One region of the Variovorax sp. 10N420 genome, then DNA from elsewhere that is predicted to be linked to it. Evidence: riboswitches for the same ligand, from Rfam matches in the RefSeq annotation. Region 1 holds a riboswitch; the other holds the start of a gene.
What was found. Region 1 has a riboswitch for thiamine pyrophosphate ahead of thiC (phosphomethylpyrimidine synthase ThiC). Riboswitches for the same ligand answer to the same signal wherever they lie in the genome.

Region 1 (7,725 bases):
ACGTTGCACGCCTCGAAGACAAGCTCGGCCAGCATTCGAGCGACACCGCGCAGATCAACTTCGACAGTTGCCGCATTCCTTTCGAGAATCTCATCGGCCAGGAAGGCGAGGGCTACAAGATCGCGCTCGGTGCGCTCGAAGGCGGGCGCATCGGCATTGCCGCCCAGAGCGTCGGCATGGCGCGCAGCGCATTCGACGTCGCCGTGGCTTACGCGAAGGAGCGCCAGGCGTTCGGCGGCGCCATCTTCGACCAGCAGGCGGTGGGCTTCAGGCTGGCCGATTGCGCCACGCAGATCGAAGCGGCGCGCCAACTGATCTGGCATGCCGCCAGCCTGCGAGACGCCGGCCGGCCATGCCTCAAGGAAGCGGCGATGGCCAAGCTCTTTGCGAGCGAGATGGCCGAGCGCGTTTGCAGCGCCGCGATCCAGACGCTCGGCGGCTATGGCTACGTCAATGACTTTCCGCTGGAGCGCATCTATCGCGACGTGCGCGTCTGCCAGATCTACGAAGGCACTTCGGACATCCAGAAGCTGCTGATTCAGCGCGCCCTGGCCTAAGGGTTTACGCGAGGGTCTGCACAATACGCGCTGAACCCCTCGCCAATACCCCATGCCTGCTCCCGATCCTGCCCGTATTCCCTGTCCCTGCGGGCGCCGCGACCGGCGGGAACTCCCGCTCGCCTACGCGCAGTGTTGCGGGCGCTATGTCGACGATTTCGACAACACGCCAGCTCCGGATGCCGAATCGCTCATGCGCTCGCGCTACACGGCTTTCGTGCGCGAGCGGGCGGACTATCTGCTTGCGACCTGGCACCCCTCGACGCGGCCGGCGACGATCGGCTTCGAGCCCGGCGTGAAATGGCTCGGGCTCGACGTGCGCTCGCGTTCGGTCCTCGACGCCGACCATGCAGAAGTCGAATTCGTCGCCCGGCAGCGCAGCAGTGCGGGTCTGGCATCTCGCCTGCACGAGCGCAGCCGCTTCGTCCGTGAGGAGAGCGGACCGCTGCCCCGGTGGTATTACGTGGACGGCGATCTGCACTGACAGGACGGGTTGTGCCGCGCGGTGCGGCGCGATTGTGTGCAGGCGGGAGACAGAGCAATTCCCAAAATGGGTATTTATCTTGTGGCGCGCCTGGATCACACTCCGTGTTGGTGCAGGCGCGTGGCGCCCATCACCAGCGCCGCCAGCACCCTCAACCACCAGCCACAGAGGCCAGCCATGGACAACAAAAGATTCCAGTTTGGACACCGGCGGCCTTCGCTGTCCGCGACGGCATTCCCTGTTGTGGCCGCGATCGCCTGCATAGCGGTCCCGGCGGCCCGCGCAGAGGGCGTGTTGACGGCGTTCTCGACTGCGCCAGGTCCGCAAGCGCCCGCACCATGGCGCTTCACGACCTTGCCGAACAAGGCGCCGACCAAGTTCGAGATCACCCAACTCGACGGCCAGAAGGTGCTCAAGGTCGACGCCGACAAGTCCTACGGCAATCTGGTTCATGCCACGCGGGTTCAGCTCAACGACCAGGCCACGCTGGCCTGGCGCTGGAAGGTCGAGGAATTCGTGGAAGGCGCCGATCTGCGCACCAAGGGCGGCGACGATGGCGCGGCCAAGGTCTGCGTGTTCTTCGACTTCCCGTCAGACCGGCTGTCCGTGGGTGAGCGAACCAAGCTCGCCTTGGCAAAAGGCTCGACCGGCGAAACGGTACCCACCGAAACCCTCTGCTACGTCTGGGACGTCAAGGAAAGCAAGGGCAGCGAGTTCGACAATGCCTTCACCAAGCGCATCCGCATGGACGTCATCGAATCGGGCGCGACCGACAAGGCCGGCGGCTGGCTCAGCGAGCGCCGGAACCTGGTGGCCGACTACAAGCGAGCCTTCGGCGCCGAGGCTGGCGATACGCTGCCCGATGTGGTGGGCGTGGCGATCCAGGCGGACGCGGACAACACCAAGTCTCGAGGGATCTCGTATTTCTCGGACATCGATCTGCGCGGTGTCACTGCTTCCGCGCCCGCGTCCGGCGCGGCGAAACCTGCGCAATAGCGGCCTCGAAACCATCGAAACCGCCCCCATATCGCACATATCGCCGTCATGAACGAATTCGTCTCGCTCCTCGCCAGCCAAGGCCCCGCCGTGGTGTTCGTCGCCACCCTGGCGACGCGTCTGGGCGCGCCGGTGCCGGCGGTGCCTTTTTTGATCGTTGCCGGCGGACTGACTTTTGGCGGACAGGTTTCTTTCCTCGCGGTGACGCTGGCCGCCGTGCTCGGCAACATCCTCGGCGACGGCGTCTGGTTCATTGCCGGACGCCGCTGGGGGTACCGGGTCATGCGGCTGCTCTGCCGCATTTCGCTGTCGCCCGATTCCTGCGTCAAGCACAGCGAATCCATCCTCGGGCGCTGGGGCGGCTTGTCGCTGATTGCCGCCAAGTTCGTGCCGGGGGTGTCGGTGGTTGCGCCGCCCATGGCAGGCGCGCTCGGAATGTCGAATCTCCGGTTTCTATCCTATGAAACGGTGGCCGCGTTGATCTGGACGCTGGGCTTCCTCCTGATCGGACGCGTGTTCCATGCCGCCATCACGGATGTCCTTTCGGTGCTCTCCAGCATCGGGATGGTCGCGACGGTGATCTGCCTCGTGCTGCTTGGTGCATTCGTGCTTTGGCGCTATCGGCAGCGCCGCATGGCCCTTCGATCTCTCGACATCGAGCGCATCGAAGCCGCTGCCCTGCGCGCCGCGATGGCGGCCGGCGCCGGGCTGACGCTGATCGACGTGCGCTCGGACGAAGCGCGGGCGCTCGACGGTCGTGCGATCCCGGGCGCCCTCGGCATTGCGCTCAAGCAGCTGCCCAAGCGTCTCGAAGCCTTCTCGGACGGCCGCGAACTCGTCGTCTTCTGCGATTGCCCCGATGACGGCTCCGCCATCGCGGCGGCGCGGGTACTTCGCAATGCCGGAGTGACCCGCGTGCGCGTCCTTGCAGGCGGTCTGGACGCCTGGGTGGCGCAGTCCGGCGAGACATCGCCTGCCGTCGATTCGTCCATCGTCGCCGCCAATCCCGCTTGATCCCTTTCCTGGGACGGGCCTAGAATCGGCCCCGCTCCGGGGTGCATGCAGATGTGTGCTGAGATGGCCAAGCGGCCGAACCCGCGAACTTGATCTGGTTCATACCAGCGTAAGAAGAGCTGCGACTCCCCGGCATCCCGTCCGTCCCTTGTGACCGATGCCGTCCGGAGCGATCGCGGAGCACCCGTTGTCCCACAACCAGGAGTGCCCCGCATGAATGCCGTCGACAAGTTCGCCTCTCTCCTCACGCTGACGCGCGAGCCCTTTCCCGCTTCGAGCAAGAGCGCCATATCGGGCAGCAGAGCCGATTTGCGCGTGCCTGTGCGCGAAGTCCTGCTCACCAACGGCGAGCGCGTATCGCTCTACGACACCTCCGGCCCCTACACCGATCCGGCGGCCGACATCGACGTGCGGCGCGGCCTTCCGGGCGTGCGCGGCGCATGGATCGCCGAACGCGGCGACACCGAAAGCTACGAAGGCCGCCTGCACCTTGCGCTCGACGATGGCGCCACCAACGTCGACCGCGACTCCCAGCGCATCGCCGACCTGCGTGCCGCTGCCGCTGCCTTGCAGCGCACGCCACGGCGCGCCAAAGCCGGCGGCAACGTCACGCAGATGCACTACGCACGCCGCGGCATCGTCACGCCGGAGATGGAATACGTCGCCCTTCGCGAGAACGGCCGCCGCGAATGGATGGCCGAATACCTGGCCGACGCCGCGCGCGAAAAGCGCCTGGCCGGCAACCCCATGGGCGCGAGCATCCCGAAGATCATCACGCCGGAGTTCGTGCGCGACGAAGTCGCGAGGGGCCGCGCCATCATCCCGGCCAACATCAACCACCCCGAAGTCGAGCCGATGGCCATCGGCCGCAACTTCAAGGTCAAGATCAACGCCAACATCGGCAATTCGGCCGTGACGAGCAGCATCGAAGAAGAGGTCGAGAAGCTCGTGTGGGCGATCCGCTGGGGCGCGGACAACGTGATGGACCTTTCCACCGGCCGGAACATCCACACCACGCGCGACTGGATCGTGCGCAACAGCCCGGTGCCGATCGGCACGGTGCCCATCTACCAGGCGCTCGAAAAGGTTGGCGGCGTGGCCGAAGACCTGACCTGGGAGATCTACCGCGACACGCTGATCGAGCAGGCCGAGCAGGGCGTCGACTACTTCACCATCCACGCCGGGCTGCGCCTGCCCTTCATTCATCTCACGGCGGATCGGCGCACCGGCATCGTTTCGCGCGGCGGGTCGATCATGGCCAAATGGTGCATCTCGCATCACAAGGAAAGCTTTCTCTACACGCACTTCGAAGACATCTGCGACATCATGAAGGCCTACGACGTGAGCTTCTCGCTCGGAGACGGTCTGCGTCCTGGCTGCGCTTCGGACGCGAACGACGAAGCCCAGTTCGCCGAACTGCGCACGCTCGGCGAGCTCACGCAGATTGCATGGAAGCACGACGTGCAGACCATGATCGAAGGCCCGGGCCACGTGCCGATGCATCTCATCCAGGCCAACATGGACGAGCAACTCAAGCACTGCCATGAGGCGCCGTTCTACACGCTCGGGCCACTGACCATCGACATCGCGCCGGGCTACGACCACATCGCCAGCGCGATCGGCGCCGCCATGATCGGCTGGGCCGGCACCGCGATGCTTTGCTATGTCACGCCGAAGGAGCATCTGGGCCTGCCCGATCGCGACGACGTGAAGCAGGGAATCATCGCGTACAAGATTGCTGCGCATGCGGCCGACGTCGCCAAGGGCCATCCTGGAGCGCGAGCGCGCGACGATGCGCTTTCCAAGGCCCGCTTCGAATTCCGCTGGCAGGACCAGTTCAACCTCGGCCTCGACCCCGATACCGCGCGCGAATTCCATGACGAGACGCTGCCCAAGGACAGCAGCAAGGTCGCGCACTTCTGCTCCATGTGCGGCCCCAAGTTCTGCTCGATGAAGATCACTCAGGAAGTGCGCGAGTACGCGGCGCAGAAGGGCGTCGACGAGGTCCGGGCCATGGAGGACGGCATGGCGGACAAGTCGGCCGAGTTCAAGGCGGCGGGCGGCGAGATGTACATCCCGATCCGCAAGACGCAGTGAAATGACAAGGGCGGGCCCGCGGCCCGGGTCCGCAAAATGATTACGATGGCCGCCATGAAAGCCATCCCCTTCGATGCCGTCCTGTTCGACTGCGACGGCGTCCTCGTCGATTCCGAGCCCATCACCAACCGCGTCCTCGCCGAAATGCTCGGCGAACTCGGCTGGGAGTTGACGGTCGACGAATCCATGCGGATCTTCACGGGCAAGGCGGTCAAGGACGAAACCGCGCTGATCGAGGCACGCACCGGCTTTGCGATCACGCCCGAATGGCTTCATCGCTTTCGCCTGCGCCGCAACGAAGCGCTGGAACGCGACCTCGTCGCCATTCCGGGCGCGGCACTGGCGGCGCGTGCATTGCATGCCGCCCTGGACGGCCGCATCGCCTGCGCGTCGGGCGCCGACCGGTTCAAGGTCGAACTGCAGCTCGAGAAGATCGGCATCCTCGACTGCTTCGAAGGCCGCATCTTCAGCGGCCATGAACAGCCGCGCTCGAAACCTGCGCCCGACGTGTACCTGGCTGCTTCGGCCGCTCTGGGCGTCGATCCGGCGCGCTGCGCGGTGGTGGAAGACACCATCACCGGCGCCAGGGCGGGTGTGGCCGCCGGGGCGACGGTCTTCGGCTACAGCCCGAGCGATCTTGGCCACAGCAGCCCTGATGCGCTGCGCGCCGTCGGAGTCGCGCATGTGTTCACCGACATGGCGCAGTTGCCGTCGCTGCTTGCCGATTGGCGAGCGGTTGCGGCCTGAGTCGCATGCAGGGTCTGCGCGCAGCCTGCGGTCTTTTGATCGCCGCCTGCGTCGCGGGTTGTTCGTCGCTGCGCCCATGGCTCAACGAGCCGCTGCCCGAGAATCCGCCGGCCAGCGGCCTGGTCGCCGGCGCAACGGGCCGCGACCCGAGCATTCTGGTGGCCGTCACCCTGTCCGGCGGCGGCGCGCGTGCCGCCGCTTTCGGCTACGGCGTGCTCGAAGAGCTCCACAACACCACATTCAAATGGAGCGGCCACGACACTGACTTGCTCGACGCGACCGACGTCATCAGCGGCGTGTCCGGCGGCAGCATCCTAGCTGCCTACTACGCAGCCTTCGGCGCCGAAAGGTTGCCTGATTTCGAGCGCGATTTCCTGCGGCAGAACTTCCAGAACAGCCTGATATGGCAGGCGCTTCGGCCCGGCAGCCTGTACGACCTCACCTCGCCTTGGTACGGCCGCACGCATCTGCTGGCGCGGCGGCTCGATGAGATCTACCAAGGCAAGACCTACGCCGACGTGGAGCGCAATCCACGCCATCCACAGCTCGTGATCGCCGCGACCGACATGTCGCTGGGGACACCGTTCGAGTTCACCGCGGACCAGTTCGAGCTGATCTGTTCCGATCTGCAGAGCGTTCCGCTGTCGTTCGCGGTCGCGGCATCGTCGGCCGTGCCGATCCTGCTGAGCCCGCTGACGCTGAAGAACTACGCGCTGGAGTGCCGGGAACGAGGCATCGTGCCGCGGCTCGCCGCACGCGTCGGCGGCAACTATCGCGCCCGCATGTTCCGCATGCAGGCGAACAGCTATCTCGATGGGGAAGCGCGTCCTTTCATTCACCTCGTGGACGGCGGCGTCGCCGACAACCTCGCCGTGCGCAGGCTGCTCGACCGCGCGCTGGTGGGAGGCGGATTGCGCCGGAGTTTCGAGGAAGTCGGCATTCCGCCCGGCACGGTGCGCAAGCTGGTGGTCATCAGCGTCAACTCGGCGCGCGATCCGGCCAACAACATCGATCGCAGCGACAAGCTGCCGGGCATCAGGGCGGTGGCCGACACACTGCTGTTCGGCGCTGGCGCGCGGGCGACCCTGGAGACGCAGGAATTCCTGCTCGACACCACGCGGCAGTGGCGCGAAGACCTGAAAGTCCGAAGCGCCGATGGCAAGGATGCGTTCGCGCCAGATGCCGAGATCCACGTGGTGCAGGTGAATCTTCGGGACGCAGCCGATGGTGAACTGCGTTTGCGGCTGCTTCAGATCCCGACGGCGTTCTCGATCGGCGACGAGGAAGTCACACGGCTGATCGCAGCAGGCCGCAGTGCGTTGCGGCGATCGCCGGATTTCCAGGCGCTCAGGCAGTCGCTGGGCGCGTCAAAGGCGACTGAAGGCGACTGAAGGCGAATGAAGGTGCTCAGCGCTTGCCCGGCGCTGCAGCATTCGCCACGGCGATCAGCGATTGGGTCATGGCTTGGGCGCGGCCGGCCCACATCTGATTGACCAGCTTTTCAGCGTTTTCAGTCACGAAGGTGCCGTTGCGCGTGCGTCCGGACGTGACGATGAAGTCCATGAGGTCGGCAAAGTCTTCGCTGTCGGTGTCGGGAAAGTTCTGCATGACGGCGATCGTAGGGGCACCATCGAGGGCCTTCTGGCGTAGCCAAAGGCGTGGATGGCTGGGGTGAGCATTTAGTCACAAATCCAACGGCGGTTACAGCTTTCGTTGGGCCGACTTCCTTAGCCGCTCGGCAGGTCGCGACGCCTGAAGGCGCCGGGCGTGGCGCCGGACCATGCCCGGAAGGCACGCGAAAAGCTCTTTTCGTTGCGGAACCCCACGGCC
Region 2 (7,725 bases), on a different contig from region 1:
TGCGCGCGCCAAGGAACTCGGGGCGGAACTGATCGTGCGCAACGTCGAGGACTCAATGAAGCGCGGCACGGTGCGCCTTGCGCATCCTGACGAATCGCGCAACGTGCATCAGTCGGTCACGCTGCTCGAAGCCATCGAGGAATTTCGCTTCGACGCGCTGATCGGCGGTGCACGCCGCGACGAAGAAAAGGCGCGCGCCAAGGAACGCATCTTTTCGCACCGCGACAGCTTCGGTCAGTGGCAACCCAAAGACCAGCGGCCTGAACTCTGGACGCTGTTCAACACGCGCCTCTCTCCCGGAGAACACTTCCGCGTGTTCCCCATTTCGAACTGGACCGAGCTCGACGTATGGCAATACATCGAGCGCGAAAACATCGCGCTGCCGTCGATCTACTACACGCACAAGCGCGAAGTAGTCGAGCGGCGCGGGCTGCTGGTTCCGGTGACCGCGCTCACTCCGCCGCGCGACGGGGAACAGGTCGAAGTGCGTGACGTGCGCTTCCGCACCGTGGGCGATATCACTTGCACGTGCCCAGTCGAAAGCCTCGCGTCCGATGCCGCCGACGTGGTGGTCGAAACGCTCGCTGCCGATGTGAGCGAACGCGGCGCCACACGCATGGATGACAAGACCTCGGAAGCTTCCATGGAGAAGCGCAAGAAAGACGGGTATTTTTGACTCGCCCCCAGGCTTGCCCACTTCGTGTGGCCGCCTACCCCCTGCCGGGGGCAACACCAGCGGCCCGGCTAAGCCGGTTCCGCGGTGTTTCTCGAATAAGGCCTACGCGCCGCTGATGAATTGAACTGATCATGACTACTTCGATTGCTGCTTTGCCTGATCACACTGCTGCCGAGACGGGGGCTGCGCTGCGGTTTATTACTTGCGGGAGCGTGGACGATGGCAAGAGCACGTTGATTGGGCGGCTGCTGGTTGACAGCAAGACGGTGCTGCAGGACCAGCTTGCGGGGGTTCAGCGGGGGGGTGAAACTGATCTGGCGCTGCTGACGGATGGGTTGTCGGCCGAACGCGAACAGGGGATCACGATTGACGTGGCGTATCGGTACTTTTCTACGGCGCAGCGCAAGTTCGTGATCGGGGATGCGCCGGGGCATGAGCAGTACACGCGCAACATGGTGACCGCGGCTTCCAGCGCGGATGCGGCGGTGGTGCTGGTCGATGCGACCAAGCTGGCCTGGGCTGCCGAATGCGGGGACGGGGAAGTAGTGAGGCGCGAGCTTCTGCCGCAGACGCGCCGGCATACGCTGCTTTGCCATTTGCTGCGGGTGCAGTCGATTGTGTTCGCCGTGAACAAGCTCGACGCCATGGACGATGCCGAACTGGCGTTCGAGCGGATTTCGGCCGCGCTGTCGAACTTTGCCGAAGCCGCCGGCGTGCAGGTCGCCGCCACGGTGCCGATTTCGGCGCTCAAAGGCTGGAACGTGGCCTCTCGGCACGCCGACTGGGCGGGCTACGAAGGTCCCAGCCTGCTCGAACTGCTCGAGAAACTGCCGGTCACGGCGCAGGACGAAGCAGTGCCTTTTGCGTTTCCGGTGCAATGGGTGGAGAAGTTCTCTGCTTCGGCGGACACATCGCGCGGTCGCCGTGTGTTCTGGGGCCGAGTTGCCAGCGGCCACATCGAACCGGGACAACGCGTGACGGTCCTGCCGGGCAACCAGACGGCCACGGTGGCGCAGGTGCTGAGCCATACGCGCCAGCCGAAAGCCGTGCATGCGGGTCACAGCGCCGGCATCGTGCTAGACCGCGAACTCGACGTGTCGCGCGGCGACTGGCTGCTGGAACCCGGCGCCTTCGAACCGTCGCGCGAGATCACCGCCACCATCGCGTGGCTCGACGACGAACCGCTCGTGGCGGGCCGCGTCTACTGGGCGCTGCAGGGCCATCGCTGGGTCAAGGCGAAGGTGGCGCGCATCGTGGATCGCGTCAACATCACCACGCTGGATTCCGAGCCGGCCGACCGGCTCGAAGCCAATGCGATTGGCGACGTGGTGCTCAGCCTCCAACAGCCTCTGGCCGTGCTGCCTTTCACGCAATCGCGTGCGCTTGGTTCCCTGATCCTGGTAGACACCGCTTCGCATCGGACTTCCGCAGCCGTCCTCGTGCGGCCTGCCGCAAACGCCTAAAATTGCCGGTTCCCGCTTACCTTCCCGCTTTGCAATCACCATGACCCACGTCGTCTCCGAATCCTGCATCCGCTGCAAATACACCGATTGCGTTGACGTTTGTCCGGTCGATTGCTTCCGCGAAGGTCCGAACATGCTGGTGATCGACCCCGACGAATGCATCGACTGCGCGGTTTGCATTCCCGAATGCCCGGTCAACGCGATCTACGCCGAGGAAGATCTGCCCGGTGACCAGATCGCCTTCATCAAGCTCAATGCCGAGCTGGCCATGGCCGACGGCTGGAAGAGCATCACCAAACGCAAGCCCGCGCTGCCTGACGCCGAAGAGTGGAAAGACAAGACCGGCAAGATTTCGGAGCTCGTGCGCTGAGCGCGCAAGCCCCCATCGAGACAGACGCGCTGATCATCGGCGCGGGTCCGGTCGGGCTGTTCCAGGCTTTTCAACTCGGCCTGCTCGAAATCTCCTTCCATATCGTCGACGCCCTGCCCCGGGCCGGCGGCCAATGTGTCGAGCTTTATGGCGACAAGCCGATCTACGACATCCCCGGCACGCCTGTGACCACTGGTAGAGGCTTGTCGGAGTCGCTGGTGCAGCAGATCGCGCCCTTCAAGCCCCACTTCCATTTCGGTGAGCAGGTTGCCACGTTGGCGCGCCAGGACGACGGACGCCTCCTCCTGACCACTTCGCGGAACACCGCGTTTCTTGCCAGGACAGTGTTCATAGCGGCCGGCGTCGGCGCATTCGTGCCAAAGCGGATTGCCGTCGAGGGCATCGAAGAACTGGAAGGCACCAAGCTTTTCTATCACCCTGACGCATTGGATCGCTTTGCCGGCCAGCGGGTGGTCGTCAATGGCGGCGACGATGCGGCCCTTGAGACCGCACTGGCGCTGGTACCCTTCGCGCGGCACGTCACCCTGCTTCATCGAAGAGACGTCTTCCAGGCTGAAGATGCCAACGTCGCAGCATTGCGGACACACGTCGCGGCGCGGTCGATCCAGCTCGCGATCGGCCAGCCGTCCGCCTTTGACGACGCCCATCTGCAGATCATCACGCCCGACGCGCAGACCGTGTCCGTGCCATTCGATGCGCTCATCGGGTGCCTCGGCATCTCGCCGCGCCTGGGTGCTATCGCCGAATGGGGTTTGGAACTGGTTCGCAAGCAAATACCAGTGGACACGGAAAAGTTCGAGACTCGCGAACGGGGCGTCTTCGCGGTCGGCGACATCAACACCTATCCAGGCAAGAAGAAGCTGATCGTCTGCGGCTTCCACGAAGCGACCCTGGCGGCTTGGGGCGCGACAGCCGTCGTCTTTCCGGGCAAGTCGATCCCGCTGCAGTACACGACCACCAGCACGCGACTGCATACGCTGCTCGGGGTCCAGCATTGACCTTGCCGCTAGGATGCGAGGCATGCAGGAGTTGAATGTCTCGCTTTTTCACTGGCTGGCGGCCGGCAACACGCCGCATCCGCAGATCCTGTGGATCGCATCTCTTTTGGCGGTCGGCACGGCTTGGCTTTGCGGGGCCTTGGTCATCGGGGCCGCTTGGCGTCACCCTTCGCAGCGCAAATATGTGATTGCGACGCTGGTCGCAGCAGCCGCCGCATCGGTGGTTGCCCACGCCATAGCCGCCGCCATCAATATGCCTCGGCCCTTCGTCGCGGGTCTGAGCCCAAGCTACATCGAGCACGGCGCACGCGGGTCAATGCCCAGTACACACGCAACGGTCATGTTCGCGGTCGCCTTGATCCTCTGCCTGCGACCGACTCTGCGCATGACCGGTCTTGCGGTCCTTTTGATCGGGATCGTCACCGGATGGGCACGCGTCTACGTGGGCGTTCATTTCCCTTTGGATGTGCTCGGCGGCTTCGTCTTGGCAGTGGCGATCACGGGAGTGTTCTGGGTGCTGGTGAAGCTGTCGCACCGGTTCATCGATCCGCCGCACAGTTCTACAATCAGATCCGCTTCGCCAGATTGAAGCAATGCTAGGGGTGCCGGTCCGCCGTTTGCGGTGTACCGGCTGAGAGAGTCCCTTTGAACCTGACTGAGGTAATCCTCGCGCAGGGAAGCTGGTCCGGCGGCCGTCACGTTTCTCGCGTGCCTGTCGTGCCGCCGTCGCCTCGCCCACCTGCCAAACAATTTGCATTGGAGCAAATGGATGGCACACACAAAGAACGAGCAGGCGTCGACAGGCGCCAATGAGGCGCTGACGCCGCTCCGCGAATCCGGACGCGTCTTCCGATGGCACGACCACATGGCGCTGTGGTTCAGTCTTGGCGTGGGCTTGCTGGTCATGCAGATCGGCGCCTACCTGGTGCCCGCGGTCGGCACGCGCGAGGCGGCCATCGCCATTGTGCTGGGTTCGTGCATCGGCGCAGGTCTGCTGGCGTGGACTGCGCGGGTCGGCTGCGAAAGCGGACTGGCGAGCGCCGGCTTGATGCATGCGACCTACGGCAGCGCATTTGCCCGACTGCCCGTCGTCCTGAACATCGTGCAGCTGATCGGCTGGACCACCTTCGAGATCGTGATCATGCGCGAGGGCACCCAGGCCATCGGCAGGCAGGCGTTTGGCTGGTCGCTGGACGGACAAGTGGGCGCGGTCGCAACGACACTCCTCTGGGGCGCCGTGCTCCTGGCCCTGCTTTCTGGATCGATGGTCAAGCTTGTTCGACGGTTCGTGAGCCGGTTCGGCCTGCCGCTGGTCGTGCTGTCGCTGATATGGCTGAGCTGGCAGTTCGCTGCACGGCTTCATGCGAAGGGGCTCGAATCATTCTGGACAAGGCCCGGCGACGGCAGCATGAGCATGTTCGGAGCACTCGACCTGGTTATTGCGATGCCGGTGTCCTGGCTCCCGCTGGTGGCCGATTACGCACGTCACGGCAAGCGGTCCATTGGTGGGCTGGGCGGCGCATTCGGCGGCACATGGTTCGGCTATGCCGTGGCCAACATCTGGTGCTACGCACTGGGGGTGATGGTGGTGAGTGTGGCCGACCCCGGCACGGACATGCTGGCCGCGCTGCTTCTGGCGCAAGGCGGGCTGGTCGCGCTCGGTCTGATCCTGGTCGACGAACTCGACAACGCCTATGGGGATGTCTATTCAGGCTCTGTTTCGGCTCATAGCCTGATGCCGCGCTGGAGCATTCGCCGCTGGGGATTGCTGGTCGCGGCGGTCTGCATTGCCTTCGCACTGGTGTTGCCAATGCACTCGCTCGAGCCGTTTCTCCTGATGCTCAGTTCGGTCTTCGTGCCGCTGTACGGAGTGATTCTCGGGCGGCTCGGCCTCGGTACGTTGGTCGAGTCGGTGCAAACGCGGCGGGTGGACTGGACTGCCGCCGCCATCTGGATCGGCGGCATCGTGGTCTATCACGCCTGCGCCGCATGGGCTCCGCGCTGGGGGTCCGCGCTGCCGACGCTCGTGATCACCTTCGTGTTTGCATGGATCACCCGCCCTGCGCCGGCAGGCGGACGGTCGGCACTGGCGCAAAGCCGTGGTTGAGAGGCCCATGCCCGCGACCGATCTTCACATCAGCGCCGGCCGCCATCGCGGCAACGACATAGCCGCGCGCGCGCTCGACAGCCTGCGGCAAGTCATAGCCAAGCGCCAGGTTCGACGCGATGGCGGACGACAGCGTGCATCCCGTGCCATGAAGATTGCGGCTGGCGATGCGCGTCGAAGCCAGGCGCAATCGATCGCCGTTCGCCTGTGCCAGGAGATCGACCACGTCGTCGCCCGGGAGATGACCGCCCTTGAGCAGGACGGCAGTCGTTCCGAGCGCCAGCAGCTCACTTGCCGCGTCGTCGAGCGCGTCGGCGCCGTCGATCGAATGACCGATCAGCAATGCCGCTTCATCGAGATTGGGCGTCACCACGACCGCGCGCGGAAAGAGTTCGCGTACCAAGACCTGCACTGTTTCCGCTGCGATCAGCCTGTCTCCGCTGGTAGCCACCATCACCGGGTCGAGCACGACGTTCGGCAGTTTGTAGTGATCGATCGCCCATGCGACGACTTCGACGATCTCGGGCGCATGCAGCATGCCGAGCTTGACGGCATCGACGCCGATGTCTTCGACGACCGCCTGAATCTGCGCCTTGAGGAAGGCCGGCGGCACGCCATGGATTCCCGTCACGCCCAAGGTGTTCTGGGCCGTCAGTGCAGTGATGGCCGTCATGCCGTAGCAACCCAGGGCCGAGAAAGTCTTGAGATCGGCCTGAATGCCCGCGCCGCCGCCGCTGTCGGAGCCGGCGATCGAAAGGACGCGCGCATAGCGGGAAAATGCATTGGTCATGTCGAAAATTATCGACCACGCGATCAACGACTGTGCCGGAGGGGTGCGTGAAGGCTGACAAGCGCATCGGGCTCAGTCTTCCTTTCGGGTCCGCAGCCATCATCGGCGCCGGTCTGATGGGGCGGCTGCTTGCCGTGACACTGGCGCAAGCTGGCTGCAAGGTCGACCTGTTCGATGCTGCAGGCCCCGACGCCGGCGGCGCCGCAGCGCGGGTGGCCGCCGCCATGCTGGCGCCGCTGGCCGAATCCGCGGTGGCGCCGCCTTCCGTGGTGCGCATGGGCCACTACGCACTCGAACGCTGGCCCGAGTTGATCGAATCCCTCGCCGGGCCGGTCTTCTTCCAGCGCGAAGGAACCTTGGTGCTGTGGCATCGGCAGGACAGCGCGGAGGCGTCTCGGCTGTCGCGCGTGCTCGCCGGGACGCGCGCGGCAGTGCCTGATCTCCCCGCCATGCAAACGCTCGACGCTGAAGGCATCGTTGCCGTCGAGCCCTCATTGGGGCGGCGATTCGCGCAAGGCCTGCTCTTGCCAGGCGAAGGCCAACTCGACAATCGCGAGTTGTTAGCCGCTTTGCTCGAGACGCTCCAAGCGCTGCCTGGGGTGCGCCTGCACTGGCACACTCCGCGCACGCTCGACGACTTCGCGCCCGGATCGCCGGGCCAACCCGAACGCGTGATCGACTGCAGGGGCCTGGGCGCGCGTCCTCAGTGGAACGCGATTCGCGGCGTGCGCGGCGAAGTCATCCGCGTGCACGCACCTGAGGTCACGCTGCGACGCCCGACGCGACTGGTGCATCCGCGATATCCGCTCTACATCGCGCCCAAGCCTGGGAGCGTGTTCGTCATCGGAGCGACCGAGATCGAGTCGGATGACATGTCGCCCGCCAGCGTGCGTTCCACGCTCGAACTGTTGAGCGCAGCGTATTCCGTGCATAGCGGCTTCGCGGAGGCCCGCATCATCGAAATCGCGACACAATGCCGTCCCACCCTTCCCGACAATCTGCCAGCCGTGCGCCACCCGCGCCCCGGTGTGATGCAGATCAACGGCCTGTACAGGCACGGGTTCATGATCGCACCCGCCATTCTCGATATGGCGATGGAGATGCTCGCGAACGGGCACTCGACCCTAGCTGGCCGTTTCGATCTGCCGGCCGGCCTGGAAGAGGCAATCTCATGAAGATTCTGATCAACGACCTTCCTCATACGCTCCCGCCCGAATCCAAGCTCGTCGACGCGCTGCGCCTCATCAACGCCACGCCGCCTTTCGCCGCGGCAGTGAATCGCCAGTTCGTCCCGCGATCG

Region 2: linked by a shared signal. The riboswitch ahead of AC1DEK_RS16810 (purine-cytosine permease family protein) and the one ahead of thiC (phosphomethylpyrimidine synthase ThiC) in region 1 are both predicted to bind thiamine pyrophosphate.

What each region holds. Positions count from the first base shown of each region.
Region 1 covers NZ_JBFTIJ010000005.1:14,692-22,416, forward strand. The annotation lists gene AC1DEK_RS14115 (acyl-CoA dehydrogenase family protein) at 1-557, shown strand, start outside; gene AC1DEK_RS14120 (YchJ family protein) at 610-1,041, shown strand; gene AC1DEK_RS14125 (DUF3047 domain-containing protein) at 1,219-2,037, shown strand; gene AC1DEK_RS14130 (rhodanese-like domain-containing protein) at 2,086-3,051, shown strand; TPP riboswitch at 3,079-3,184, shown strand; gene thiC (phosphomethylpyrimidine synthase ThiC) at 3,265-5,148, shown strand; gene AC1DEK_RS14140 (HAD family hydrolase) at 5,203-5,895, shown strand; gene AC1DEK_RS14145 (patatin-like phospholipase family protein) at 5,901-7,286, shown strand; gene AC1DEK_RS14150 (hypothetical protein) at 7,303-7,503, opposite strand; gene AC1DEK_RS14155 (AraC family transcriptional regulator) at 7,623-7,725, opposite strand, start outside.
Region 2 covers NZ_JBFTIJ010000006.1:79,205-86,929, forward strand. The annotation lists gene cysD (sulfate adenylyltransferase subunit CysD) at 1-676, shown strand, start outside; gene AC1DEK_RS16790 (sulfate adenylyltransferase subunit 1) at 808-2,139, shown strand; gene fdxA (ferredoxin FdxA) at 2,180-2,509, shown strand; gene AC1DEK_RS16800 (NAD(P)/FAD-dependent oxidoreductase) at 2,467-3,528, shown strand; gene AC1DEK_RS16805 (phosphatase PAP2 family protein) at 3,551-4,117, shown strand; TPP riboswitch at 4,117-4,223, shown strand; gene AC1DEK_RS16810 (purine-cytosine permease family protein) at 4,298-5,635, shown strand; gene thiD (bifunctional hydroxymethylpyrimidine kinase/phosphomethylpyrimidine kinase) at 5,580-6,425, opposite strand; gene AC1DEK_RS16820 (FAD-dependent oxidoreductase) at 6,473-7,600, shown strand; gene thiS (sulfur carrier protein ThiS) at 7,597-7,725, shown strand, end outside.